DNA from 4 places in the Actinoplanes sp. NPDC019969 genome. Region 2 is predicted to be linked to each of the others. Evidence: riboswitches for the same ligand, from Rfam matches in the RefSeq annotation. Region 2 holds a riboswitch; each other region holds the start of a gene.
The links. A riboswitch is a leader RNA that binds a small molecule or an ion and turns the genes downstream of it on or off. The one in region 2 is predicted to bind cyclic di-AMP.
Positions count from the first base shown of each region.

Region 1: it holds a riboswitch for cyclic di-AMP, as region 2 does, so the genes downstream of both, ACZ3II_RS11050 (transglycosylase family protein) here and ACZ3II_RS35980 (coiled-coil domain-containing protein) in region 2, are expected to answer to the same signal.
Region 3: it holds a riboswitch for cyclic di-AMP, as region 2 does, so the genes downstream of both, ACZ3II_RS26370 (C40 family peptidase) here and ACZ3II_RS35980 (coiled-coil domain-containing protein) in region 2, are expected to answer to the same signal.
Region 4: it holds a riboswitch for cyclic di-AMP, as region 2 does, so the genes downstream of both, ACZ3II_RS30515 (C40 family peptidase) here and ACZ3II_RS35980 (coiled-coil domain-containing protein) in region 2, are expected to answer to the same signal.

Region 1 is NZ_JBVHFK010000003.1:194,696-199,173, reverse strand. It holds gene ACZ3II_RS11060 (epoxide hydrolase family protein) at 1-343, shown strand, start outside; gene ACZ3II_RS11055 (alpha/beta fold hydrolase) at 670-1,545, shown strand; gene ACZ3II_RS11050 (transglycosylase family protein) at 1,547-2,104, opposite strand; cyclic di-AMP (ydaO/yuaA leader) riboswitch at 2,108-2,250, opposite strand; gene ACZ3II_RS11045 (lysostaphin resistance A-like protein) at 2,512-3,465, opposite strand; gene ACZ3II_RS11040 (GNAT family N-acetyltransferase) at 3,560-4,063, shown strand; gene ACZ3II_RS11035 (beta-galactosidase) at 4,249-4,478, opposite strand, start outside.
Region 2 is NZ_JBVHFK010000014.1:265,287-269,764, forward strand. It holds gene ACZ3II_RS35975 (glycoside hydrolase family 65 protein) at 1-389, shown strand, start outside; gene ACZ3II_RS35980 (coiled-coil domain-containing protein) at 442-1,473, opposite strand; cyclic di-AMP (ydaO/yuaA leader) riboswitch at 1,481-1,613, opposite strand; cyclic di-AMP (ydaO/yuaA leader) riboswitch at 1,820-1,957, shown strand; gene ACZ3II_RS35985 (coiled-coil domain-containing protein) at 1,962-2,990, shown strand; gene ACZ3II_RS35990 (ABC transporter ATP-binding protein) at 3,014-3,784, opposite strand; gene ACZ3II_RS35995 (ABC transporter permease) at 3,777-4,478, opposite strand, start outside.
Region 3 is NZ_JBVHFK010000009.1:155,254-159,731, forward strand. It holds gene ACZ3II_RS26365 (DivIVA domain-containing protein) at 1-497, shown strand, start outside; gene ACZ3II_RS26370 (C40 family peptidase) at 553-1,509, opposite strand; cyclic di-AMP (ydaO/yuaA leader) riboswitch at 1,535-1,672, opposite strand; gene ACZ3II_RS26375 (M56 family metallopeptidase) at 1,795-2,703, opposite strand; gene ACZ3II_RS26380 (BlaI/MecI/CopY family transcriptional regulator) at 2,700-3,053, opposite strand; gene ACZ3II_RS26385 (cytochrome ubiquinol oxidase subunit I) at 3,127-4,478, shown strand, end outside.
Region 4 is NZ_JBVHFK010000011.1:179,256-183,733, forward strand. It holds gene ACZ3II_RS30505 (ATP-binding protein) at 1-39, opposite strand, end outside; gene ACZ3II_RS30510 (CAP domain-containing protein) at 119-904, opposite strand; cyclic di-AMP (ydaO/yuaA leader) riboswitch at 1,426-1,550, shown strand; gene ACZ3II_RS30515 (C40 family peptidase) at 1,557-2,126, shown strand; gene ACZ3II_RS30520 (hypothetical protein) at 2,185-2,472, opposite strand; gene ACZ3II_RS30525 (anthrone oxygenase family protein) at 2,594-3,040, opposite strand; gene ACZ3II_RS30530 (TetR/AcrR family transcriptional regulator) at 3,130-3,705, shown strand; gene ACZ3II_RS30535 (hypothetical protein) at 3,992-4,459, opposite strand.

The sequences.
Region 1 (4,478 bases), on a different contig from region 2:
GCTCCTGACCTGGGGTGACGGCCTGACCCGGGATCAGATCCTGGATCAGGTGACGTTGTACTGGCTGACCGGGACGGCCGCGTCGTCGGCCCGGCTGTACGCGGAGAGCATCGAACGGATCGCCGGCTGGATCACCGGGGTGGACGCCGAGCCGGTCGACGTTCCGGTCGGCGCGTCGCTCTTCCACGCCGAGGTGCCGTGGCCGTCGCGGCGCTGGGCGGCCCGGCGGTACCCCGACATCCGGCTCTGGTCCGAACACGGCAGCGGCGGGCATTTCCCCGCGCTGGAGGTCCCCGGCCTGCTGGTGAACGACCTGCGCGCGTTTTTCCGTCAGGTGCGCTGACCGCCGGCGAGGTCCCGTGGGCGCCGGCCGAGATCGCCCTGGAATCCACCGAGCCTCAGCGCACCGCCCTGGCCCGGAAGCCCTCGCCCTGGCCCGGAAGCCCTCGCCCTGGCCCGGAAGCCCTCGCCCTGGCCCGGGAGCTGGAGGACAAGGGCACCATGGCCTTGACCGTCTTTCCGCAGCGGTCGACATCGTCCGCGGCGCGGGCGGGCCGCGAGCGGTCGCCCGGGTGCACGAGGCAGTCGAGGCGGTCCGGCGCTGGTGGCCCCGCCTGGCCGGAGAAAACCGGGCGACATGACGCGGCCGAACGCTGAGAATGGCGTCCCGTGGACAAGAACGTGACCTCACCGGACCGGCTCGGCACGACCCCGCTTCCCGGCGGCAGGCGACTGGGCTGGGCCGAGTGGGGACCCACGGACGGTCTCCCGGTGCTGTTCAGCCCCGGCGCCGCCACCAGCCGGTCGCTCGGGTTCGGCGCCCATCTGCTCGCCGGGTTGGGTGACCGGGGTGTCCGGCTGGTGTCGGTGGACCGTCCCGGGCTCGGCGCGTCGGACCCGGCCCCCGGCCGGACCCTGCCCGGATTCGCCGCTGACATGGCGCGGCTGTTCGCGGCGCGGGGGCTCACCGGCGTCCGCGGCGTGGGTTTCTCGCAGGGCGCCCCGTTCCTGCTGGCCTGTGCCGCCGCCGGCATCCTGGACGCCGCGGCCGTGGTGGCCGGCACCGACGAGCTGGCCCATCCGGCGTTCGCGGGGTCGCTGATCCCGGACGTCGCCGCGATGGTCGAGGCGGTGCGGGCCGATCCGGCGGGCGCCGAGGAGCTCTTCGCCGGCTGGGGTGACGCCGACGGGTTCTGGCAGCGAATCCTGTCGATGGCCGGGGCGGCCGACCGGGCCGTCTACACCGATCCGGTGTTCGAGGTCGCGTACCGCCGGGCCCTGAGCGAGGCTTTCACGCAGGGGCCCGGCGGGTACGCCCGGGACACGGTGCTGGCGTCGGCGCGCTGGCCGTTCGATCCGGCGGACGTGCGGATCCCGGTCGACCTCTGGTACGGCGACGCCGACACCAGCCCGGTGCACTCACCGGACCTGGGCGCCACGTGCGCGTCACGTCTGCCGCACGCCCGCCGGCACGTGGTGGCGGGCGCGGGCGGCGCTCTGCTCTGGACGCACGCGGATCAGATCCTGCAGGCGCTGATCCGGTAGGTCACAGCCGGATGCGCTGGCCCGGGTAGATCCGGTTCGGGCTGGACAGGCGGTCCTTGTTGTGCGCGTACAACGTACGCCACCCGCCCTTGATCGTGAACTTCTTCGCGATCGAGGCGAGGGTGTCGCCGGAGCGGACCACGTAGGTCTTGCCGCTCGGTTTGGCAGCGGGCTTCGGCTTCGTGGCGGAGCCGGACCTGTAGACGCCCGGCTTCTTGCCGCAGACCGGCCACGGCTTGAGGCCACGCTTCTTGTAGAGCCTCTCCGCGATGGCGATCTGCTGGGCCTTGCTGGCCCGGTCGGCGGTCGGGGCGTACTTCGTTCCGCCGTTCGACTTCCACGTGCTGCGGCTGAACTGCAGGCCGCCGTAGTACCCGTTACCGGTGTTGATGTGCCAGCGCCCGCCGGACTCGCATTTCGCGACGACGTCCCAGTTGACCTGCCGGGCGGCGGCCTGGGCTCCGCCGACCGGGCCGAACAGCACGCCCGCTCCGGCGACACCGGCGGTGACCAGGGTGGTCAGGGCGAGGCGCACTCGTCTACCAACGATCCGAGACATGGATGATCCTCCACGCCTGCGAGGTGAGCTGTCGGGTTCGGGATAGGCGTCCCGGCCGTGCTGGGCACGGCTTCACCCCAAGGCGCTGTGGGAAGCGCCGCGAAGATTGGGTCCCCCGCTCCTGCCGTCGGAATCGAGTCTGTGGGCGGCGGCAGGACTCGGCGGTCCGTCCACAGTGCCCGCGTCGCGGGACGGCCCGACGGTAACCACGTCGATGGGCCGGAAGCCAAGCTTTCGGCCCGGGATAGTGACGTTCTTCTCAGTATTTGCCCGGTTTGATCTTAGTTGCGCCCGGAAATTGCGGGACTATTCCTTTTTAGACCTCATTTCCCGCATCGTGCCGACAACAGGGCTGGTCGTGGTGGCTGTCTCCGGCCGCTCGAGACAGCCACCACAACCAGCCGGGCTCATCGCGCGGCGGCCATGAGGCGCGAACCGCCCGCGACGCCGGGGGCCACGATCGGGGTGGCGGTGGCGAGCCGCCGGCGGCGGGCCAGCCACACGATCACCAGGGCGAAGCCGATCAGCACCGGCAGATCGACGAGCGCCGCCTGCCACGGCATGTCCGCCGCCGTCTCGTCGATGGCCAGCTGCCCGAAGGCGGCCGCGACCAGGCAGCTCAGCACGTTGTTCAGCACGTGCAGCGCGATCGCCGCCTCCAGGCCGCCGGTGCGCACCGTCACCCAGCCGGCGACCACCCCGAAGACCATGAGATCCGCGAAGCCGTACGGCGTACCCCAGCCGTGGAGCGCCGCGAACACCGCCGCCTGCACCAGGATCGGCGCCCACGGGTTGCGGATCCACGCGCCGAGCCCCTGCAGCAGCCAGCCCCGGCACAGGTACTCCTCGGCGGCCGCCTGCACCGGCACCACCAGCAGGATCACGACGCCGGACAGCAGGAACGGGCCCCAGCCGGCGAGCGGATCGCCCAGTCCGGCGTCCTCCCCGGTGACCGCCAGCAACGCCGTGCCGAGGGTCAGGAACAGCACGATCGTCACCGCCGCGACCGGCAGGCAGAGCATCAGCCAGCGCCACCGGATCCGCCCGGCCACCGAGGACAGCGTGCCGGCCGGACGCTCCTGGATCAGCCGCGCGGCCAGCAGGATGAACGGCAGGAACACCGCGATCGACAGGAACCCCACCGCCAGATCGGGCAGCGGGCCGAAACCGGCCAGGCCGTCCGGCCCGTCCGGGCGGCCGGTGAGTTCGGCTGCCCCGGTGTAGGCGAACCAGCCGGCGAACATCACCACGAACCCGCAGATCACGATGAAGAGCGACCCCAGGACGGTACGCCACCAGCGGTGGGCGGGGGTGCGGGCGAGGCGGTGGTACGGGCTGCCGGACGGCGCTGGCATCAACATGGGGAGAAGTCTGTCGTCCCGGCGGCCCCGGCGGATCTGGCTGCGGCGGGATCCCCATCCCTAACCTGCGATATAGACCGGCACAATGAGGATCATGGAACCGCCCGAAATGATCAATGCCGGTGAACTGGTGCTCAAACGGTGGGAACCGGAATGGGCCGCCGAGCTGACCGCCGCCGTCCGCGAGTCGCTGCCCGAGCTCAAGCCGTGGCTGCCGTGGGCGACCGACACCTACGACCTGACCCAGGCCGGCGAGTACATCGGCCGGTCGGTGACCGAGTGGGCCGAGGCCACCCAGTTCAACTACGCGATCTTCACGACCGTCGGGGAGCTGATCGGCTCGATCGGGCTGATGACCCGGATGGGGCCGGACGTGCTGGAGATCGGCTACTGGATCCGGACGCCGTTCACCGGCCGCGGTCACATGACGGCGGCGGTGAACGTGCTGACCCGGGTCGCGCTGACGCTGCCCGGCATCGAGCGGGTCGCGATCCGGCACGACGCGGCGAACGCGGGGTCCGCCCGGGTCGCCGAGAAGGCCGGTTTCGCCGAGACCGCCCGCGACGGCGCCGACGTGATCCGCGAGTACCACCCCTGACCGCGTGTTGAGTTCGGACGCGTATGCCGCCCGAACTCAACACACCAGAAAGCGCGTGTTGAGTTCAGGCGCGCAGGACGGCCGAACCCAACACACCAGAAAGCGTGTCGAGTACGGGCGCGCAGGACGGCCGAACCCAACACACCAGAAAGCGTGTTGGGTTCGGGCGCGCAGGACGGCCGAACTCAACACACGACGACGCCGCGGCCGGGGATCTTGGGCGGGGCGCCGGGGATCGTGGACAGGCCGACCGGGTGCGGCGTGCGGTTGATCAGGAAGCGGACGTCGCCGCGGATCGCCAGCTCCACCGTGCCGCGCAGCTCCGGCGGCAGTTCGCTGGCCACTCCGGCGGGCGTGAGCAGATCGTCCAGGACGGTGGCGAGACCCTGCGGGCCCAGGCGGGTGGAGACGTACG
Region 2 (4,478 bases):
TGCACGACCTGCACCAGAACTCCCGCGACGGCGTGCACGTGGCCTCGCTGGCCGGCACCTGGATCTCGCTGGTCGCCGGCCTCGGCGGCATGCGTGACTACAACGGGCAGCTGAGCTTCGCCCCGCGGCTGCCCAGCCGGATCAACAACCTGGAGTTCTCGCTGCTCTGGCGGGGACTGCGGCTGCGGGTCAACGTGACCTCCGACGAGGTGACGTACTCACTGCGCAACGGCGGCGGTCAGGCCCGGCTCACCCTGCTGCACCACGGCAAGGAGCTCGAGGTGACCCAGGTGCGGCCGGTGACCATGCCGATCCCGGCGGGCGTTCCGGCCGGTCCGGCGCCGGCTCAGCCGCACGGCCGCGCGCCGGTCCGGAGAGCGGTTCACTGAGCGATCGACCGCAACGAGAAAGGGCCCGCCTCCCAGGAGGCGGGCCCTTTTCTCAGAGCATCGAGATGTGTACGTGGTCCGTATGGTCACTGACCCCGTGGTACTTGTGCCAGCCCGTCGCCGGGAACCAGATCTGCTTGTACCAGATGACGTAGTAGATGCCGAGCCGGTCGGCGTTCCGTACCAGGAAGGCCGTCAGGTCGTTGCCGTACTTCATCATCGCGTCGTTGTTCGCGACCGCGAACCCGCTCTTCTGCAGTGACCAGTCGCAGGCGCGGCCCTTGGGGTGCTCGTAGGGCCCACCGGATCGGTAGCAGTTCACGAACATGTTGAAGCCGGCCTTCTTGACCTGCTTGTACATGTGCAGCGTCCGCTTGGTGACACATCCGCCGTTGAGCGGGTCCTCCTCGGTGCAGCCCTCCGGGGAGAAGCCACCGCTGGAGTTCCGCGGCGCCGGGGCCGCGATCTTCGACGTCGCGTCGACGAAGCCCTTGCTGATCGTGTCGTTGATACCGGTGTTGCCACCGAGGAGCTCGATCTGCTCGGCGGCCGAGTCCTTCTGCTTCTGCAGCACCGCGAGCTGGGTCTGCTCGTTCTTGACCTCGGCGTCGAGCGCCGTCTTCTTCTCGGTGACCTCGCGGACCACCGTGTTGAGCTCGTTCAGCTTCCTGTCGTGCACGCCGTTGATCTCTTCGAGCGAGACCGCCTTGTTCAGGAAGTCGCCCGAGGAGTCGCTGCTGAGCAGGTAGCTGAGCGTGCTGACATCGCCGGTCATGTACTGCTGGCGGGCGATGGAGTTGACCTCGGGGATCAGCGCGCTCCGGCGGGCCTCGGCGGCCTTGATCTCCGCGTTCAGTTGCTTCTGTGCCTTCACCGATGCCGTGACCGCCGCCTTCGCGGCGACGTAGCGCCGGTTGGTGGACTCCATCACCGACGACATCAGTTTGTCTTCCGCGTCCTCGGCGGGTGTCGCCGAGGTGCCACCGGGCTCGGCAGACGCGGGGGTGGCCGGTGCCATGAACATTGCGGCAGCCACCAGCGGCGCCAGGGCGAGTATCAGCCACCGGCGGGGACTTGCTGTCATCAACAGTTCCTTCCGTCGCACCGCCGACCGAGTTAGCTGACGGGTTCGGGACGGAAGCGATCCCTACCGCAAACTGCGGATACACCCCAGTTACCTGGTTCCCCGGCTCGCCTTTCACAGCGATTGGGCGGCGGCCTGCCGGCAACTCGGGGGCGGTGCCGTCCTGGCAGGACCGGCGGCCAGTTTACCCGAGATATCGCTGCGTATCAGGCCCGGAGAACCGTCAAAAGTGTTACCTTGCAACCACTTTCTGTAATTGCTGTCACTACATGTGGTGAGGCAATCGCGGGAAGTACAAGAACTGTCGATCCGTCGATCGCTTCGGTATGGTCGTTGCGGTTCCGCATGGGAACCGCCGCCTAATCGTCACCATCGGCGAGCCGGGGATCCAATTCCCACCGGGGTGAATCCGCGCCGAGCGGTAGGGATTTTCCTTCGTCCCGAACCCGTCAGCTAACCCGGCCGGCGGCCGACGGAAGGAAACGCCTGTGCTGCAGTTCACTGCGCGGCGATTAGCGGCGCTGCTGGCGCTGCTGATCACCGCGTGCGGATTGGCCGTCACCGCGACGCCGGCCACCGCGGCCCCCCGGCTGCTCGCCGCACCCGGAGGCACCGGGGACGACGGCGAGGGCGGCTCGGCCGCCCTGATCAAACAACTCGAGAAGGCCTCCAGCGGGTTCGTGGAGGCGCAGAAGAAGCTGAAGGCCTCGAAGGCCCAGCAGGTCAAGCTGGCCGCGGAGGTCAAGCGCCTGGACGCCGCGGTCGGGCCGCAGCAGAAGACCCTCGACATGATCGCGAGCCAGGCGTACACCGCCGGCCGGGCCGGCCCGATGGCGGCGTTGCTCAGCGCGGACTCGCCCGAGGGCTTCATGGACCGGGCCGAGACCCTGGCCACCATCGCGGCCGACCAGAACAAGGCGATCCAGGACCTCAAGAGCACCCTGGAAGCCCGCCAGAAGGCCAAGAGCGCCATCGACATCACCGTCCGGGACCAGCAGAAGCAGGTCACCGTGATGGCGAAGCAGAAGACCGCCGCGGAGGCCGCTCTCAAGGCGGCCAACCAGGGCGCCGAGGCCCGCTCGTCGTCGGACGGCGGCGACAGCCCCGACGCGGCCCCCGGGCCGAGCGGATCCGGTTGCAACAAGACGGACCCGACCGGCACCGGCGGCTGTGTCACGCCGACCCTGCTGCACGCCTACAACGAGGCTCGTGCGGACGGCTTCACCCGCTACACGAAGTGCTGGCGGACGCAGAACAGTGGCGAGCATCCCAAGGGGCGGGCGTGTGACTTCTCCTCGGAGAAGGGCACCTTCGGTGGTGACGCCACCGGGTCGGACAAGACCTACGGCGACAACCTGGCGAACTACTTCATCAACAACGCCGAGACCCTCGACGTGCTCTACGTGATCTGGTACCGGCGGATCTGGCTACCGAGCAGTGGCTGGAAGTCGTACAGCGGGGCGGGCGGAGACCCGTCCAGCGACCACACCAACCACGTGCACCTGTCGGTCAACTAGAAACACCCGGAGGAGTACGGGGCCTACCTGCGGGAGAAGGCCTCGTACTCCTTCATCACATCGGCGGTGGGGCCGTCGGCGCGGATCAGGCCGGCCTCCAGCCAGATGCACCGCTCGCAGGTGTCCCGGATCGACTGCTCGCTGTGGCTGACCAGGAAGACCGTGCCGGCCTGGGCGCGCAGCTCGCGGACCCGCGCCTCGCTGCGCTTGCGGAAGCTGGCGTCACCGGTGGCCAGCGCCTCGTCGATCAGCAGCACGTCGTGCTGCTTCGCGGCGGCGATGGAGAACCGCAGCCGGGCCGACATGCCCGACGAGTAGGTCCGCATCGGCAGGGACGAGAAGTCACCCTTCTCGTTGATGCCGGAGAACTCGATGATCTCGTCCTTCTTCGCCTGCACCTCGGCCGGCGACATGCCCATCGCGAGGCAGCCCAGCTCGACGTTCTGGTCGCCGGGCAGCTCGTTCATCAGGGCCGCGTTCACACCCAGCAGGGACGGCTGGCCGGCGGCGTAGATCCCGCCCCGGGAGACCGGCAGCAGGCCGGCGACCGCGCGCAGCAGGGTGGACTTGCCGGAGCCGTTGGTGCCGATCAGGCCGATCGCCTCGCCGCGGTAGGCGACGAAGCTGACGCCCTTGACCGCGTGCACCTCGCGGACGTTGGTGTTCTTGGTCCGGGTGGCGATGCGCTTGAAGCTGGCCAGCGGGCTGTTGCCGGCGCCGGGGCCCTGCAGGACGCGGTAGATGATGTGGGCGTCATCGGCGATGACGGTGGGGACGCGCTCGTTGTCAGCCACGGCCGTAGCCCTTCTCTCCGCGCCAGAAGTAGACGAAACCGAGGATGCCGACCGCCAGGCTCCAGACGGTCGCCTGGATCCACAGCACGAGCGGCGGGTTGGCCAGCGTCGTGCCCTCGAGCAGCGCGTGGCGGGTCAGCTCGATGAAGACCAGCATCGGGTTCGCCTCGACGACCTGGAGCTGCCAGCCGCTCAGCACGCTCTCGAACTGGGTCACCGGGTAGAGCACGGCGGACCCGTACAGCCAGAACCGCATGATGAACGGGACCAGCTGCCGTACGTCGCTCATCTTGGTGATGTACCGGGACATGAACATGATGAGCCCGGTGTTGAAGATCGACTGGAGCAGCAGGATCGGCACCACGAGCAGCCACTGGAAGGTGAGCGGCTCACCGTCGATCAGCACGATGCCGAGCAGGACGACCACCGCGACCACGAAGTTGCGGATCTCCACCAGCGCGGCCGAGACCGGCAGGGTGGCCCGTGGGAAGTGCAGCGCGCGGATCATGCCGATGTTGCCGGTGATCGAGTTCATCCCGATCTGCACCGACGACTGGGTGAACTGGAAGACGAAGACCCCGATGCACAGGTACGAGATGAAGTTGTCCATCGAGTTGTGCGTGTTCAGCACCAACCCGAAGATCACGTAGTACACCGCGGCGTTGATCACCGGTGTGAGCACCTGCCACACCGC
Region 3 (4,478 bases), on a different contig from region 2:
TGAACTCCGAGGTCGCCGAGCTGACCGCCCGGCTGCGGCAGATGCGCGAGGGCCTGGCCCGGGCCGAGCACGAGGCCCGGGAGATGCAGATGCGGCTGCAGCGCGCTCACGAGGAGGCGCGGTCGGCGCCGGCCGGCCCGCCGGCCGGTGACGGTGACGTCCGGGTGCTGATGATGGCGCAGCGGACGGCGGACGAGCACGTCCGGGACGCCCAGCGCGAGTCGGCGGATCTGCTGGCCGGCGCGCGGGCCGAGGCCGACCAGGTCACCGGGGACGCGGAGCGGTCCGCGGGCGCCATCGAGGCGGACGCGCAGCGCAGCCACACCGAGGCGATGGACGATCTGGCCCGGAGCCGGGCGGCCGTGATCGAGGAGATCGCCCGCCTGGACCAGCTGGCCGTCGGCTACCGCTCGGCGCTCGGCGACCACGTCCACCGGCAGCTGCAGGACCTGGACGGGGTGCCCGGCCTGCCGGCGCTGGCCGACGGCCGCGCCTGACACGAAAGAGACCGCCGTCGGACTGCGACGGCGGTCTCCGCGGGATGATCGGCGATCAGCCCGGCCGGCGGTAACCGGCGATGGGCCCCCGGTCGATGGTCGCCATCCGCACATGGTCACCCGTGTGCGGAGCGTGCACCACCATGCCGCCTCCGATGTAGATGGAGACGTGGTGCACGTCGGAGAAGTAGAAGACCAGGTCGCCCGGCTTCAGCTCCGCGCGGCTCACCGGCGTGGTGGAGCCCCACTGATCCTTCGTGTAGTGCTCGAGGTGCACCCCGACCGATTTCCACGCCTCCTGCGTCAGACCCGAGCAGTCGTAGCTGTTCGGGCCGTTGGAGCCGAAGACGTACGGCTTGCCGATCAGGTCACACGCCTTCTGGGCGGCACGGCCGCCCTTGTCGTTCGTGTAGGTGACCGGGCAGGGGCCGGTGCGCAGCGGGCCGTCGTCGGCGTTCGCCTTGCCGTACGCGGCGATCCGGAGCTGCTGGAGCTTCGTGATCTCCTTCTCGATCGCGGTCTTCTTCTGCTTGAGGTCGGTGTCCCGGACGGTGATCTCCGACGTCATCCTGTCGACCGCGGCCTTGTCGGCGGCGTACTTGTCCCGCAGTTTGGTGACCTCGACGATCGACGCCTTGCGGTTCTGGGCGAGCTGGTCGAGAAGGGTGAGCTTCTCGGCGAACCCGTCCGGGTCACCGCTGAGCAGCGCGTTGGCCACGCTGGGCGGCCCCGCGATGTAGGCGTCGACGGCCAGCCCACGCACCTCGACCATCGCGGCGTCCACCTGCTTCTGCAGCGGGGCCAGGGTCTTGGCGAGCGACTTCTGCTGCGTCCGCAGCTTGGTCAGCTTGTTGTGGGTGTTGTTGTAGTCCTCGATGACGGGCTCGAGCTTGTTCCACTCTCCGTCGATCTGCGCCTCGACGTCAGACGGCGAGGGAGTGGCGTAGGCGACGGACGGACCCGCGAGAACGATGCCTACCGTGGCCATGACGGACAGCAGCAGGGTGCGCATCCGTTTCACGTAAGCGCGTTGTCCTTTCTTCCCACTCGGCCGCCGACCGGGTTAGCTGACGGGTTCGGGCGGGAAGTCTGCCCGGCCGCCCTCCGCAGGAAGGCGGCTTCACCCCAGTTGCTCGGTTCCCCGGTTCGCATCCGCGATTAGGCGGTGGTTCGCCAGATCAGCCGGTTGACCGATGGGGGGCTGCCGAACCGGGGACCACCGTACTCGGATCAAGGCGGCAAATGAAGGTCGCACACGCCGCCGCACGTTACGCACTGTCAGCAACACGGAGCGTGATCAAAAAGGCCAGGTGTTCACGGCCCTGCCCAGCCACGGCACCACCAAGATCACGGTGGGTAGCACCAGCAGGCCGGTCGCGGCGGCCGCGCCGGCCACGGTGAGGGCGGCGGAGGCGCGGTCCGGATCGGACAGGCGGGCCAGCCGGCGGCGCCGGGACTCCCCCTCCGGGTCGGCGGTCACCTCCTCCGCCAGGGGGACGGCGTCGGCCAGCGTCGCCAGGGCGGCACGCAGCGGACCCGGGCCGGTCCGGCGCCGTGCGGCGTCGTCCGCCACCATCTCCAGCAGCAGATGTACGGCGTCGAGGGGCACCTTCGAGCGCAGCGGCCGCGGCACCGCCTGATAGAACGCCGTGAACGACTCCATCACCAGCTCGTGCCGGTGCCGCAGGTGGGCGCGCTCGTGGGCGAGGACGGCGTCGACCTGGTCACGGTCGAGCACGCGCAGCACCCCGTCACTGAGCACCACCCGGGGCTGACGGCCGGGCACGCAGTAGGCGAGCGGCAGGGGGCCGTCGAGGACCCGTACCTCCTCGCCGCCGAGATCCTCGTGGCGCTCGACCCGGTCGAGCAGGTCCACGAGCATCCGGTGCCGGGCGCGGCGGGCGCGGGCCCGGGAGCTGACCCGGACCAGCGAGACGATCAGCCGGATCACGATGGTCGCGGCGACGGCCAGGGAGAACAGCAGCGCGGCGACGGTCTCCGGGTGGTGGGCGCCGGCGGCCCGGGCCATCTCCTCCGGAGCGGCGAGGACCACACCGAGGGCGCAGAGTACGGCGGTGAGCGTCAGTGACTGCCAGAGCAGGACGCCGGCGACCGGGGCGCGGTCGGTCCAGCGGGCACGCGCCAGGACGGTCGGCACGACCAGTGACAGGGTCAGGCCGAGGGCGCCGAGCAGGAGGGCGGTCACCGCTCGATGTTACGGGCCTTCTCGATCAGCGCCGTCAGAGCTTCGGGCGGCAACTGGCCGACGAAGTAGGCGAGGGCGGCGTCCCGGTCGGGGGTGGCGCTGAGTGCGTCGAGCATCACACCGGCGGTCATCTCCTCGCGGGTCTGCGCGGGGGCGTACCGGTAGGCGCGGTCGGCGCGCTGCTGGACGACGAGGCCCTTCTTGGCGAGCCGGTCCAGGACGGTCATCACCGTCGTGTACGCCAGGTCGCGGTCACGACTGAGCAGCTCGTGCACCTGCCGGACGGTGAGCGCCTCGCGCGCGTCCCACAGTTTCGTCATGACCTCGCGCTCGAGATCGTTCCTCGCCATGTGAGCCACTCTACTTCAAGACGTCGTACTACGCGTCGTAGTATCTACTACGAATCGTCGTAGAGGGGTTGCCATGGACGTGCTCGACCTGACGCGATTGCAGTTCGCGGTCGTGACGATCTACCACTACCTGTTCGTGCCGGTGTCGATCTGCCTGTCCGCCACCGCGGCCGGGCTCCAGCTCGCCTGGATGCGCACCGGCAAGGACAAGTACCTGCACCTGACCAAGTTCACCGGCAAGCTGCTGATCGTCACGTTCGCCGTCGGCGTGGTCACCGGGCTCGTGCAGGAGTTCCAGTTCGGGCTGGGGTGGAGCGCGTTCGCCCGGTTCTACGGCGACGTCTTCGGGCCGACCCTCGCGATCGAGGGCATGCTGGCGTTCTTCCTCGAGGCCACGTTCCTCGCGCTGTGGTACTTCGGGTGGGACCGGCTCCCCCGCCGCGTCCACGCCGCCACCATCGTGGTCGTCGCCGTCGGGACGCTGCTGTCGGCGTACGTCATCCTGGCCGCCAACTCCTTCATGCAGAACCCGGTGGCGTACGCGTTCGACGAGACCACCGGCCGCGCCCACCTCACCAGCTTCACCGACCTGATGACCAACGAGGTGGTGCTCGCCGCGTTCCCGCACACCATGGGCGGCGCCGCGATGGCCGGCGGTGGCCTGCTGATGGCGATCGGGATCTGGCGCGCCGTCGCCGACCGCGCGTTCCTGACCCTGTCGAAGGTGGGCGCGTGGACCATGCTCATCGGCGGTGCCGTGACCGCGATCAGCGGCGACCACCTCGGCAAGGTGATGACCGCCGTGCAGCCGATGAAGATGGCCGCCGCCGAGGCCCTCTACGAGACCACCACCGCGGCGCCATTCTCCCTCTTCGCGATCGGGGAACTCGGCCACGACCGGCCGTTCTTCAGCATCGAGATCCCGGGACTGCTGTCGTTCCTCGGCACCGGGTCGTTCGGCGGCACCGTGCAGGGCATCGACGACCTCCAGGCGCAGTACGTGGCCCAGTTCGGTCCCGGCAGCTACGTGCCGATGATCCCGGTGGCGTTCTGGACGTTCCGGCTCATGATCGGTGCCGGGGTGCTCGGGATGGCGCTGGCCGCGTACCACCTCTGGTCCACCTGGGAGACGACCCGCCGCGTACCGCTGCTCCCCCGGATCCTGCAACCCGGCGGCGGAACGCCGCGCTGGCTCACGCGGTTCGTGCTGATCGCCCCGATGATCCCGGCGGCCGCCAACACGTTCGGCTGGATCTTCACCGAGACCGCCCGGCAGCCGTGGCTCGCGTTCGGCATCTCCACGGTCGCCGACGGCATCTCCCCCGGCCTCACCCGCGCCGAGGTGATCGCGTCACTGGCCGGGTTCACGCTGGTGTACGGCCTGCTCGCGCTCGTCTGGTTCCGTCTCGTCGTCCACCTGTCCCG
Region 4 (4,478 bases), on a different contig from region 2:
GAAGCCGAGCGTCCGCAGCAGGGACGGCCCGAACCTCATCAGCTGTCCCCCTCGCCGCTATCCCCCTGTTCGGGAATTCGGCAGGAAGCGCACGTTCGTGAGGCTCAGGCGCGGAGGCTCACGCGGGTGTGGCGAAGTTCTGGGTCCAGTACCGGGTGCCCGAGGACGACTTCGCCAGGCCGACGCCGATCTCCGTGTAGCTGCAGTTGAGGATGTTCGCCTTGTGACCGGGACTGTTCATCCAGCCGTCCATCACGCTCGCCGCGCTGGTGTAGCCGGCGGCGACGTTCTCGGCGACACCCCGCCACCGGTAGCCCTCGGCGGTGACCCGGTCGCCCATGCTCGCCTCGCCGGGCAGCTGGTGCGACATGCTGTTCTGCGCGGCCTGCAGCTCGGAGTGCTTCTGCGCCGCCGCCTCCAGCCGCGACTCGCTGCTCAGGCCGGAGCAGCCGGCCTTCTGCCGTTCGGCGTTCACGAGGCGGATCACCTCGGCGTTGACCGAGGAGGAGCCGCCGCCGGACGGCGCGGTGGTCGTCGCGGTCGGCGCCGCCGTGGGTGACTTGGTACGCCGCTTGTTCGCCGCCGCCGTCGTCGGCGTGGCCGACGGACGGGCCGTCGACAGGGTGGTCGGGGCCGCCGCCACCGGGGCCGACGCGGACGGCGCGGCGGGCTTCGAGGCCGCGGCCGGCGTGGTCGGCGCCAGGCTCGGCACGTCGCCGGCGCTCGGGGCGGTCGTCGCGGCGGCGGCGGTGGTGGTGCCGGCCGGGGCGGCCGCGGTCAGGCGGACCTCCTGGTCGCCGGAGCCGGTCCCGGCCACGATGGCGGCGGAGCCGGCGCCGATCAAACCGAGGGCCCCGACCATGGTCAGGGTGTAGCGGATCCGCCGGTTCGGGGGGATGGGCACGGACTTTCACCTCGTCGGCTCTGAAGGAACAGCGGTACATGCAGCCGACTCACTATTCATTCCGAAAGCGCGCGAAGATCGATCCTAAGAAATCATTAAGGTTTGCTTCATCAAGAACTAACGCACCCCCGTTCACCGGTCCGGCCGGTGTCATTCCGCCGCCGGGCGCGATCTCGTCACCCGGTCGGCTGACGGGCGTGACGGGGGCCGGTGGACGAGTTGCGTGTTCCCGTTCACAGATCATCAGCAGTAATGCGTGACCACCTGAATGCGGAGCGCGACGGGAAACTGCGCGGCGACCTTACAAACCGGACATCTGCTCGCCCGGCCGGCACGGACCGTCATCGCGACGGCGGAGGCGGCCGGCGCCGAACCGGGCTATCAAGGAGGGGCGGCGGGCACCTGCCCGCCGGTCGTGCCGACCTGGATCACGCCGAGCCCTGCCCCGGTCCGGCGGCACGAACCGCATGACGAGTCATGAGGCAATCGGGGGCAGGGACGGGGGACCCAGACATCGACCCTCGGCCGGCACGCCGTCCACGGTGGCCGGGCCGACGGGTCTCGGGGTGAAGCCGCAGCTCGCGGCCGGGCAATCCTTCGCGCCCGAACCCGACAGCTAACCTCGCAGGCGTGCCGGAGGGATTCCTTCACCGTGCGCGTTCGCACCCTGAGCCGGCCCCGCACCCTGGGCGCCGGCACCATCGCCCTGTCCGTGGGTCTCGGTCTGCTGACCGGCGGGCTCGGCACACCACAGGCCGCCTCGGCCGCCCCGCAGACCGCCGGCGTCACCACCGTCCGGGCGTTCTCGCAGGCCGGCGCGACTGTCGCTCGCACCGTCACCGTCCAGGCCGCCACCGCGAAAGCTCAGGCGGCCGGCGTCCGGGTCGTCAACGAGGCGGCCCGGCACAAGGGCAAGTGGTACAAGTTCGGCGCCGTCGGGCCGAACCGGTTCGACTGCTCCGGCTTCACCCTGTACGTCTACAAGAAGACCACCGGGCGCAAGCTGCCGCACAAGGCGAACCTGCAGCAGAAGTACGGCAAGCCGGTCGCCAAGGCCAAGGCCCGGCCCGGCGACCTGATCATCATCCGGAAGGGCTCGTACGGCACGCACGCCGGCATCTACGCCGGTGGCGGCAAGATGTGGTCGGCTCCGCGGACCGGCAAGACGGTCAGCAAGCAGAAGATCTGGAGCAGCAACTACGTCGTACGGCGTCTGGTCTGACCCGGACATCGCAACCGCCCGCACCCACCGGCGACATCGGGGTGCGGGCGGTTCCTCCTCAGGCTCGGCTGCGCCCCGCGTTCCTGACCGCGAGAGCGAGCAGGAGGGCACCGAGCAGCGCGGGACCGCCGATCAGCGCCACGTCGTCGAGCTTGGCGTTCAGGTCCTGCTCGAGGTATTCCTCCTCGAGCACCAGGGTGTACAGCAGGAACCCGCTGGCTGCCAGCAGCGTGACGCCGAGACCGATCAGCGTCGTACGGCGCGCTGCTCGCAGGCCCACGGCGATGAGAACGACGAGGGCGGCGATCACCGCGAGATGCCAGTACTGGAAAACCAACGAACTCACCACCGTGCAGAGGCCGACCCGACGCCCGGCACCGTAACAACCGGCCGCACGCGCGCCGATCAACGGCTCGGGACGGGACGGTGGAACGGGAAGGCGAGGGTGGCCCGGATCGCGGTGCCGATCAGGCGAGAGCGGCGGCCAGCAGGGCGAACGCGGCGATGATGAGGGCGACGCGGACGTAGTGCAGGCGGTCCCAACGGCTCCCCTGCTGTTTCCAGTCGGCGGGCCGGTTCTCCGGGGTCCACGTCTTGCTGCGGTTGTTGATCGGCACCAGCAGCAGGATCGACATGACCACGCTGAGCAGCAGCAGCGCCGCGGCGATGACGGTCAGGCCGATGCCGGGACCGCCCCATCCGGCGACCGCCCAGGCCGCGACCAGCAGGAGCGAGCCGATGTACCAGACGGGCATCACGGCGCCGAGCATCCGGCCGCCGTGGGCGCGGCCGAGCTGGCCGCTGTCCTCGGGAAGCGCGGCGAGGATCGGGTTGACGACGAAGGCGACGGCGAACTCCACCCCCACCATCACGCCGACGACCACGACGGTGACCACTGCCAGTGCGCTGAGCATGTCGACCCCTTGAAATCCAGCGCTGCTAGGAATTGATGCAACGCTAGCCCTACCGCTGCTCGCTTGTCTAGCGGTGCTAGCATTCCGTCATGCCGGTACAGGAACGCAAGGAACGCGAACGCGCCGAACGGGAGCGCCTGATCGTGGCGACCGCCCGCGAGATCGCCGAGCAGCAGGGCTGGGACGCGGTCACCACCCGCCGGCTGGCCGAGCGCATCGAATACAGCCAGCCCGTGCTCTACAGCCACTTCCGGGGCAAACGCGAGATCATCGGCGCCGTCGCCGTCCAGGGCGCCGCCGAGATGGCGGTCGCGCTGCGGGCCGCGACCGCCGCCGCGGACTCCCCGCGCGCCCGGGTCACCGCCCTCGCCCGCGCCTACCTCGACTTCGCCACCGGCAATCCGGCCGTCTACGACGCCATGTTCGAGCTGGACGGCGGCCTGGCCTTCGCCGAGGAGGACACCCCGCAGCCGCTCAAGGACGCGTTCGCCGCCCTGCTGGACACTCTCGGCGAGGTCGCCGGCGACGGCGTCGAGCCGGGCCTGTTCACCGAGGTGTTCTGGGCCGCCCTGCACGGCCTGGCCACCCTTACCCGCGCCGGCCGCCTCCCACCCGCCGCCGCCGGGTCACGGGTGGAGCTGCTGATGAACCGGTTCGCGCCCTAGGTTCTCACCCGGCGCAGCGCCGCACTCCGGAACCGTCCATCAGCACGGCGATGTACGGCCCGCCGGCAGCCACCGGCATTCGAAGATCCTCCGTGTGATAGCCGCCGGCTACGAACGGCTCATCGGCTTGGCCGCAACGGCGGAAGAGGCTGCGGAACTGGTCGCCGAGAACCTGCCGCCCGACCTGTCGCTCCCTGACGTGTGCTGGTCAACGCGTCGAAGAAGCATGGGCCCGAACGCTCGCGGTGGCCAGGCGGTGAGCCGTCACGCACGTGCGGCCCTCGTATCACGCGGATGCGCCACTGATGAAGGCCTCCGGCCGGCACAGCACGGTGATGCGATACGACAGGCCGACGTTGGACCAGATCTGGCCCCGCAGCGTGAGGCAGATGCCGACCCGGTCCTCGTGCTCCGGGTGCTCGAAGAAATCCGCACGCGGGTCCGCGATGGCGCTGACCAGCCCCTGTGTGCCCTGCTTGGTGCCCGGCACCTGAAGCAGGCCGACGACGACCTGGATCTCGGCGTCGTCGAGCTCGGCGACGGTGTACCAGTGGGTGTCCGGCAGAAACAACTGCGAGTCGACAACGCGCCGCTGGTAGTTCGGTCCCATCATCCCGGATTCCGGGTCGGGGATGTCACCGATCCAGGCCGTCCCCGCGAAGTCGGTGCGCAACCGCTGAGCGTCGGAACGGAACTCCGTCACGAGCGTGTCGAGACGAGGCTGGGCGGCGAGGTGCACGGAGGCGTCGGTCATGATCGCACTCTAATCCGGG